Regions from separate parts of the Enterobacter sp. RHBSTW-00175 genome, predicted to be linked through region 2. Evidence: predicted binding sites of a transcription regulator. Region 2 holds the regulator's gene; each other region holds the start of a gene.
The links. Region 2 encodes LexA, which represses DNA repair genes until DNA is damaged. Its sites were predicted from a motif close to TNCTGTATGTACATACAGNA; they were not measured.
Positions count from the first base shown of each region.

Region 1 (3,276 bases), 1.7 Mb from region 2:
GTTTGGCGACAGAAGATGGGGCCGCAGCCCCATCTATTAGCCTGCCATTTTTGCCAGCAGAGCCGCACCCACTGGTTCCTCGTTCTGCAGTGGTGTTAATGCAATACGCTTTGCAAACTGATCTGTAACGTCATTTATCAGCGGCAGTTCGCAACTGGCTCGGATTACGAGGAACGGTGAGGACGGTTTCGCAGCAGCCAGACTACTATTAATTACCCATGCCCATGGTTCAATTCCGGCCCGGCGCAAATCCTGCTGCAGGTTTGCCGCTTCCAGTACAGGGGGCGTTTCGGCAAGCGTCACGATAATCACCTTTGTCTTCTCCGGGTTCTGCAATTGCATCATTGGCGTCAACACATGGCCATGCGTTTGCCTCATCTGGCGCACCATTTCCTGATGGTAGGCTCCGGTCGCATCAAGCAGTAGAAGCGTGTGACCGGTCGGTGCTGTAAAGCCTGTAATGTTTCAGGCAGGCAAATATCCAGCGTTGAAATTGCATCAGGGGATGCGTCTGTTAATGGGGCATCTTCTTCCAGCTCAACAAACTCCCTGGTGGTGCGGTAATCATCAATCAGCAGATTCCTCGCCGCCCGATACAGCCAGGCTCGTGGATTCTCCATCTCGCAGAAACTGTCTGAATGAGCGCGGGCACGCAGGAATAGCTCTTGCAGAAGGTCTGCTGTTTTTTCGCTATCACCTGTCTTCGATGTCAGAAAGCGAGAGAGTTCGGCTTCATGTTGCCGCCAGAACACGCTCATGCAGTTGTTGAATGCCGTTACATCACTCATACCAGCCCTCAAATTTTGCTCTGATTAACTCGCCGGGAAAGTTCTTCTGCCGACTCTTTTCGTTCGCTGTAGCGATCAACGAGATAGGCTGAGTTACCTCGGGTCAGCAGAGTAAATTTCACCAGTTCTTCCATTACATCCACGATGCGGTCGTAATAAGACGATGGTTTCATTCGTCCATCTTCATCAAACTCCTGCCAGGCTTTTGCCACAGAGGACTGATTCGGGATGGTGATCATCCGCATCCAGCGGCCAAGAATGCGCATCTGGTTTACGGCATTGAAAGACTGAGAGCCACCGCAGACTTGCATAACGGCCAGTGTTTTACCCTGCGAAGGGCGAACAGCGCCTTCTGAAAGTGGTATCCAATCAATCTGGGCCTTCATGATGCCGGTCATCGCACCATGGCGTTCAGGAGAACACCACACCATCCCTTCGGACCAACGAACCAGCTCACGCAACTCCATGACTTTGGGATGAGAATCTGGTGCATCGTCAGGAAGAGGCAAGCCTGAGGGATTGAAGATCCGCACCTCTGCGCCCATGGCAGTAAGCAATCTTGCTGCTTCTTCCGTTGCCAGTCGGCTGTAAGAGCGTTCACGTACAGAGCCGTATAGCATGATGATTCGCGGCGGATGAGGGACTGTAGGAACACCGAATCTTGCCTCTGTGATTGAGGTGTCGAACAGTTTTTCTTCAACATTTTTTAATTCATTGGGCATTTTGTTCTCCGAAATCACTATTAATACATTGCTGTTCGACTGACTCTGCACAGCACTCTTCTGTCAAAAAGGAAATCAGTGCTCCAAGATTTTCATAGCAGGCGTGGCAATACAGTATTCTTCCCTGTCGCTCCTGACGAACCAGTGATACTGATATCAAGGAAGATAGATGGTGACTCAATGTGGATGCAGGGATCTCAAGTTGCTTTTGTAGTTCCCCTACTGCCATCCCCTGGGGACCAGCTTTGATCAATTTTTTGTATATCCCGAGCCTTGTCGCATGTCCAAGCTCTTTCAGCACAGTTGCCGCAAAGTTCAGTTCCATACGTCTCCTTAGAATTAATTCTATATTTCCAGAATAATGGAAATATTGTCTTGCTTCAATACTATCTTCTGTAGTTGCGAGAATCCGAAGAGGATATCGCCTTCCTTCCACTTACGTCTGCCTATAGCATTTCGTGCTGTTAAGTCGTTGATCTAATTTACACATAGGTGTACTGTATAAATATACAGTTAAAGCGGCGGAGGCATTTATGAAAGTTGAGTTAACCATTGATCGTACTAAAGAACTTCCAAAGGGCGCAGTCCCGGCGCTGGAAAAAGTACTATTAAAACGACTCCAGAATCAGTTCGAAGATTGCAGCCTGGTTATACGACGGGCAGGTTCGGATGGGTTAAGTGTTTCCGGTGGTGAAAAGGAAGTTAAGAAGAAAGTTGAGGAAATCCTCCAGCAGACCTGGGAAAGCGTAGACGACTGGTTTTATTGATACAGTATTCAATAACTTTCCAGTGTGGAGGGGGGATTGGTGAAACAAAAAGAAGAATTACCGAAAAAGGGCTATGCAGTAATCAGGTGTCACGATGGTGTAATCGTTGCACGACTGCAATCATTTCCAGACAGTGGGCGCGCGATTATGTACAGACGTGGTGATGAGGTTTCATTTATGCCGTTGCAGGAAGATGAGGTGGTAGGAACACCGACACTCTTTACGCAGATGCTTGAGCGGGCTGGTTATCGCGTTTCCAAGAATTCTGTTACACTCCCGTCATAGGCCTGAACACCCTATACCTGCTGCGCCACTGGAGAGATACCATGGCGCAAAAACCAAACAAGAATAAATCTTTACTGACCCCTCAAAGGGCCAGCGGTTTTCTTTTGATGCCACTCCTGCAGGAGGTGGCATGAAGAAAAGCTGGTTCACTCACACCGGGCTTACAACGGAAGAAGCCAGTGAGCTGGTGGAACGCTATAAATCCAAAGGCGTTCCCGTTGAAAAGAGCCTCGATATTGACCCTCGGCTTTGGATAGTTAGCGCTCTTCTGCCGCAGCAAGAATCCTCACCTAAGACACAGCAAAGCTTGCGTTCCCGGGCATGGGGGCGAGTGTGACAGTCTACAACATAATCCCTGTGGGTAAGCCGCGTATGACGCGTGCAGACAAGTGGAAGAAGCGCCCAGAAGTAATGCGTTACTGGGCTTACTGCGACCATGTCCGGCTCCTGGGTGTCACTATGCCCGAATCCAATTCACACATCACCTTCATCATTCCAATGCCAAAAAGCTGGAGTAAGAAGAAGCGCCAGCAGTTTGATGGTAAGCCACACCAGAGTAAACCTGACTTCGATAACCTGGTTAAAGCACTCTCCGATGCCATTTATGAAGATGACGCTCATATATGGGATGCTCGGATTACGAAGCTATGGGGTGAAATCGGTCAGATCATTATCAGGAATATCGACTGATGCGCGCGCTCCTTCAACCTGTAA
Region 1 covers NZ_CP055930.1:4,169,374-4,172,649, forward strand. The annotation lists partial or broken gene HV107_RS19910 (ArsA-related P-loop ATPase) at 37-450, opposite strand; partial or broken gene HV107_RS19915 (sigma factor) at 450-788, opposite strand; gene arsH (arsenical resistance protein ArsH) at 797-1,510, opposite strand; gene HV107_RS19925 (helix-turn-helix transcriptional regulator) at 1,500-1,835, opposite strand; gene HV107_RS19930 (DinI-like family protein) at 2,044-2,277, shown strand; gene HV107_RS19935 (hypothetical protein) at 2,317-2,562, shown strand; gene HV107_RS19940 (hypothetical protein) at 2,693-2,899, shown strand; gene HV107_RS19945 (RusA family crossover junction endodeoxyribonuclease) at 2,884-3,252, shown strand; gene HV107_RS19950 (DUF968 domain-containing protein) at 3,252-3,276, shown strand, end outside.
Region 1: a site for LexA is predicted at 2,006-2,025, ahead of HV107_RS19930 (DinI-like family protein). Genes of this name have one in related genera too.

Region 2 (3,276 bases):
TGCCAGCTGGCGCACGCGCTCGGCGTTGTGGACGTTGATCCCCTGATAGAGGCGGTTCCACGTAAAGCTCAGAATACGATCGGACAGGCGAATCATCTCGTAGGAGAAGTTCGCGGCGATCTCTTCCATCAATGCGATGGCGTTCTGCTGTGCTTTCTCATGCGAAATCTTCTTGCTGCGCGCTTCGTCTTCCACGGCGCGGGCAATGGCTTTAGACGCCAGCAATTTATTGAACAGGTCCTGACGCGCCGGGAGGCGCGGCCCTACGGCTGCAAGACGCTGGCGCGCAAAGTGCATACGTGCCACGCGAGCCAGTTTTTGCGCGATGATTTTATCCGTACCGTGTTCATCTGCCATACGGCGCAGCGACACAGAAGGAGAGAAACGCACGAAGCTATCGCGACCAAGCCAGGACACCGCGAAGAATTTCTGGATACCGTTGAGCATCCGCAGCGGTGGGTTTTCTTCCCCTTTTTCGCGACCTGGGCGACGACCAAACATCACCGATACCGGCACCATCTGCACATCCAAATCAGGATTGCTGCGGTGTAGATCGAGGTAGTCGTGGAACAGCTTGATGGACTCTTCTTTTGGCGTGTAATAGGTAAACACACGCGGCCCGCCGTGAATGAACACGTAGCGCGGCAGCAGAGTACCGTCGATCTCCAGTGGTTCAAGCGGATCGGGTAAATCATGCGCCAGACACTGGGCGCGGAGCGTGAGCAAGTCTGCCTTCGAGTTGTAAGGCAAAACATACATAATAGGGCGAGAGGTATCGAGCCCTAATTCCAGCGCGGGTTCTGCTGGGATAGACTTGCTTTTTACCAGAACGGTTAATGGTAAATTAAGTAATTTGTAGTAAATTCGTGGCCAGCCGGACATAAACGATGTAAAGCCTCTGGTTAATAATGCAATTGCGGCGCAAGGATAACAGAAAGCGCGCAAAATTTCTGTTGTTACCCGTCATACTTCAGGCGGCAGTAAACGCACTGCGTCTATAGTTACTGACGCTATTTCTAATAAAAGGTTCTTTTAATGGCCAATAATACCACTGGGTTAACCCGAATCATCAAAGCTGCCGGCTATTCATGGAAAGGTTTCCGTGCCGCGTGGATCAATGAAGCCGCTTTTCGTCAGGAAGGCGTTGCCGCAATCGTTGCGGTAATCATTGCCTGTTTCCTTGATGTTGATGCCATAACGCGCGTTCTTCTTATTGGTTCTGTGCTTCTGGTGATGATAGTGGAAATTCTCAATAGCGCTATTGAGGCGGTAGTTGATCGTATTGGCTCTGATTTCCATGAGCTCTCTGGTCGTGCAAAAGATATGGGGTCTGCCGCCGTGTTGCTGGCGATTATCACTGCGGTTATCACCTGGGTCACGCTGCTTTGGTCGCATTTCCGATGAGCCTCGAGGAATAATTAAGTCCCTGGTTTTTTGTGCAGTTTTTGGTTCCAAAATCACCTTTGACTGTATATACTCACAGCATAACTGTATATACACCCAGGGGGCGGAATGAAAGCGTTAACGACCAGGCAGCAAGAGGTGTTTGATCTCATCCGGGATCATATCGGCCAGACAGGAATGCCACCTACGCGTGCGGAAATCGCGCAGCGTCTGGGTTTCCGTTCTCCAAATGCTGCCGAGGAACACCTTAAAGCGCTGGCGCGTAAAGGCGTGATTGAGATTGTTTCTGGCGCTTCACGCGGCATCCGTCTGCTGGTAGAAGAAGAGACGGGCATTCCGCTGGTTGGCCGTGTCGCGGCAGGTGAACCTTTGCTCGCACAACAGCATATTGAAGGTCACTATCAGGTCGATCCTGGCATGTTCAAACCGAGTGCAGATTTCCTGCTGCGCGTTAGCGGCATGTCCATGAAAGATATCGGTATTCTCGATGGCGATCTGCTGGCGGTTCATAAGACTCAGGATGTGCGCAACGGCCAGGTGGTGGTGGCGCGTATTGATGACGAAGTTACCGTTAAGCGCCTGAAAAAACAGGGAAATACTGTGCAACTGCTGCCGGAAAACAGCGAATTCTCCCCAATCGTGGTGGATCTTCGCGAACATAACTTCTCCATTGAAGGTCTGGCGGTTGGCGTCATCCGCAACGGAGAATGGCTGTAATCTCCCCCTGACAGGCTACGGAGCCTCCGTAGCCTGATTCATTTCCCACTCCCGGTATTTTTCATGTCACTGCTGACTGCTTCCGATAAGGCATTGTGGCGTCTTGCACTGCCGATGATTTTTTCCAATATCACCGTTCCGCTGTTGGGGCTGGTCGATACGGCGGTTATTGGTCATCTGGATTCACCGGTGTATCTGGGTGGCGTGGCGATTGGCGCAACGGCAACCAGCTTCCTCTTTATGCTGCTGCTTTTTTTACGCATGAGCACCACCGGGTTAACGGCACAGGCGTTTGGCGCAAAAGATCCCCTGCGTCTGGCGCGTGCGCTGGTACAGCCGTTAATTCTGGCGCTGGGTGCGGGTGTACTTATCGTTCTGCTGCGTACACCACTGATTGAGCTGGCATTACACATTGTAGGTGGCAGTGAAGCGGTGCTGGAGCAGGCACGGCTTTTCCTTGATATTCGCTGGCTAAGCGCACCGGCATCTCTGGCGAATCTGGTTCTGCTGGGCTGGTTGCTGGGCGTTCAGTATGCCCGTGCTCCCGTTATCCTGCTGGTTGTCGGGAACGTCCTGAACATAGTGCTCGACCTCTGGCTGGTTATGGGGTTGCACATGAATGTGCAGGGCGCGGCGCTGGCAACGGCTATTGCCGAGTACGGCACGCTGATTATCGGGTTGTGGATGGTCTGGCGTGTTCTGGTTATGCGGGGCATAACACCTGCACTGCTGAAGGCTGCCTGGCGCGGCAATATCCGCAAGCTGCTGGCGCTTAACCGCGACATCATGCTGCGCTCGCTTTTGCTGCAACTGTGCTTTGGCACTCTGACGGTCTTTGGCGCGCGGCTTGGCCCGGAAATCGTTGCTGTCAACGCGGTGTTAATGACGCTGCTGACCTTTACCGCCTATGCCCTCGACGGCTTTGCCTACGCGGTAGAAGCCCATTCCGGGCAAGCGTATGGCGCGCGCGAAAGCGGGCAATTACATGATGTCTGGCGTGCTGCATGTCGTCAGGCTGGACTGGTGGCGCTGGCATTTGCACTCATCTACGCCTGCTTTGGTGAGTATATTGTTGCGCTGCTCACGTCATTACCTGCACTGCGTGAGCTGGCAAGCCACTACATCATCTGGCAGGTGATCTTACCGGTTGTGGGC
Region 2 covers NZ_CP055930.1:2,436,025-2,439,300, forward strand. The annotation lists gene plsB (glycerol-3-phosphate 1-O-acyltransferase PlsB) at 1-882, opposite strand, end outside; gene HV107_RS11505 (diacylglycerol kinase) at 1,036-1,404, shown strand; gene lexA (transcriptional repressor LexA) at 1,513-2,121, shown strand; gene dinF (MATE family efflux transporter DinF) at 2,185-3,276, shown strand, end outside.

Region 3 (3,276 bases), 2.3 Mb from region 2:
GCGTCTCTTTTAACGTGTGTGCGTTAAGCATCAGCAGATGGCTGGGGCGAGAAGCCCAGTGTGCGTTGATTTGCAATTCAAGCATACAGACAAGATTACGACTGACCGTCTGAATCGCTTCGAATACGGATTTCTGGATGTGGGTTTCTTTGCTGGCCGGGTTAATCAGCCCCCGCATCTTTACCACCTCATTGAGGATTTTTTGCAGATGCTTTTCAAGGCGCGGGCGCTCAACCAGGTTAGGGGAAAAACCGGTCTGATACACCCGGTTAAAAGCCATCACGTAGTTTGCCATCTGGATACGCCAGTGAAGGAAAGCACGCTGTGGCCAAATCCCGGTGAACAGCATCGCCAGCAGTGAGCCGAGAATAACATCCCCGCTTCGCCAGAGAGCGGTTGTCATATCACCTGCAGGCGCACCCACCACTACCGCAAGCGTGATACCAATTAGCAGTGCCTGATACGGTTTTTTCCCAAGCGCCAGCCAGCCGCAAAGGAACATAGCGCCGGCGCACCACGCCAGCATGACCGGAAACGAGATGAGTTCCAGTTTCAGGGCAATGAGCCCCAGTGCAGAGCCTAAAACAGTGCCACCGATACGCTCAAAAGCCCGTGGGACGACATTTCCCCAGAACGAGATTGGTCCCATGATGACCACCAGCGTGATCAGCGGCCACGTTCCTTCCGGGACATTCAGCAAGCGTACCAGTACAAAAGTCAGTACAAAGGCCAGCGCTATGCGGCAGCCATGCACAACGCGATAGTGTTGGTACAACCGAATTTCAAACGGCGTTAATGATTTGTCGGGACGCACACCCGCTCTCCAGCAGCTCGGCAAACCACAATTGTACTGTGTTTTCAGCCGGGCGGATCACACCCGGCTGAAAAACCCTGCTTTTACCAGGATTAACCCGCTTTGTGCTCAACGGCGACGTACATTTCAATGTCCCAGTAGCCGTCTGCATTGCCATCGTTCAGGTAGCGTTCAAAACAGGGTTTAGGGGCACACTGATAGTGGTGGTCCTGCAAAAGAGAGTTGAAGAATTGATACCAGGGCGTCGCAAAATCAAAATTCTCGACCCTGGCAGTGGCGACAGCGTAGTCGCCAGCAGCAATTTCGGTCATCATCACCCCTTCGCTGTTCTCGGGAATGACAAAATCTTCCGGCACCGTTACCGCCGTGTCACAGCGCAGTTTATCTGCCGGAACTACATCCGGGTTATCGTAGTAAACAGCAACCCATTCCAGCGGCTGAATCTGACGCCCGTCAACCCACATGACCAGTTGTTCAAAGCCCTGTTTTACCGTTTTTTCCCACGGCCCGACCAGGTGAAAGCCTGCGATTTTACGTTTCTGTTGCTGCCTGATGCTGTAGTCCATGCTGCCTCCGTTTATTACTGTATATTTATACACTATAAATCAGATTTTCTATGAACAACAAATGAGGAGTGTTTATTATGTGAGCAGACTCGCATCCCTGCCAGTCTGCTGAAAGCGGTTAACTTACGCGGTTAGATTTTGTGGTGCAGATAGTCGCCGAGACGTGAGAATAAGCCACCTTTATCAATACCTTCCAGCGTTACCAGCGGCCAGTGCGCCACAACCTTATCCCGGTCATAGAGCTGAATTTCCCCTACTCGCTGATGCGCAGCTATCGGCGCTTCCAGCTCTTTTTTATCCAGCACATATTTCGCTTTGATGTTTGGCACTTCCGCTTTTGGCAGTGCCAGCCAGAAATCCTGATCCGTGCCGAGCGTTACCTGCTCTTTATCACCGTACCAGATATGCTCTGTGCCCACTTTTTTACCCTTATGCAGGATCTGCACCGTATCGAAATTCTGTTGTCCCCAGTGCAGCAACTTACGCGCCTGATCTTCACGGCCTTTCGGACTATCAGCCCCCATCACCACCGCAATTAAGCGACGCTGACCGTCTACGGCAGAGGCAATCAGGTTAAAGCCTGCCCCGGATGTATGTCCTGTTTTCAGCCCGTCCACGTTCATGGTTTTATCCCACAGCAGGCCGTTACGGTTCTGCTGGGTGATCCCATTCCAGGTCAGGCTCTTTTCGCTATACATATGGTAAAAATCAGGCTCGCCGTGAATGATTGCCCGGGACAGAACTGCCAGGTCATAGGCGGAGCTGTGCTGCCCCGGCGCATCCAGGCCATGAACCGTTTCGAAGTGCGTATCGCGCAGATTCAGCTTTTGCACATAGTCATTCATCATGTTGACGAACTGCGGCTGGCCGCCCGCCACATGGTCTGCCAGTGCCACACAGGCGTCGTTACCGGAATCGACAATCAGGCCTCTGCTCAGGTCACGGACGGACACCCGATCGCCAGGTTTCAGGAACATCAGGGATGAACCATCAAACACCGGGTTCCCTTTCGCCCACGCATCGCGGCCCACGGTGACGATATCGTCCGGGGTGATGCGGTGACTATCAATTGCGCGATCGACAACATATCCCGTCATCAGCTTTGTCAGGCTCGCCGGATTGCGTTGCTGGTGTTCGTTGCCCGCCGTTAAAATTTGACCAGTAGTGTAATCCATCAGTACCCAGGACCCTGCCTGGATAGCGGGTGGCTGCGGTGAAAAATCAAGCGGTTCGGCAGCCAGCGCAGATGAGATACTCGAAGCGAGTAAAGAAACAGCAATAAACAGACGGCGTTTCAACGGTATATCCTCAGGTCATTAAAAATCGTTGACCTTTTTACGGGACTTCTGATGTCGTTACCTGCCTTAATTGCAAGAAAATGTTAATATTCATCTGTCATCGCCATTTGGATCATAAAAAAACCAGCAAGTGCTGGTTTTTTATACGCCTCTATTGGATTTGAGGCATTATCTTTTCCGCCAGATATTTTGCACCAAATTTAGTAAGATGCGGAGGATCATAAAACAAAGGTTTATTATCATCTGTTAAAGCTAAACATTTATCTTTCTTTGGACAGATGTAATTCATCATATTTATAAATTTAACACCAGGTGCATTTGCCAATTGTTTGTTAATATGATCTGTATCTTCATCTCTAAATTGTGTTGCAAATCGTTCGACACCAACTATGCGGTTAAATGAGTTGACAATTTCAATACTACTTTTCGAGAGATTCTTCCGTCCGATCAGAAACACTTTGGCGTCAGTCATTGAATGTAACTTATCAACACCATGTATAACATAATCAACTAAATTTGGCTGATATAGAAATGCTATGTAGACTTTATCAGCCTGACGAAGCAGTTCAGGGTTCATTGCCTCATGCATCTGAGACTT
Region 3 covers NZ_CP055930.1:122,783-126,058, forward strand. The annotation lists gene HV107_RS00615 (FUSC family protein) at 1-814, opposite strand, end outside; gene sbmC (DNA gyrase inhibitor SbmC) at 907-1,380, opposite strand; gene dacD (serine-type D-Ala-D-Ala carboxypeptidase DacD) at 1,512-2,678, opposite strand; gene HV107_RS00630 (acyltransferase family protein) at 2,830-3,276, opposite strand, start outside.
Region 3: a site for LexA is predicted at 1,396-1,415, ahead of sbmC (DNA gyrase inhibitor SbmC). Genes of this name have one in related genera too.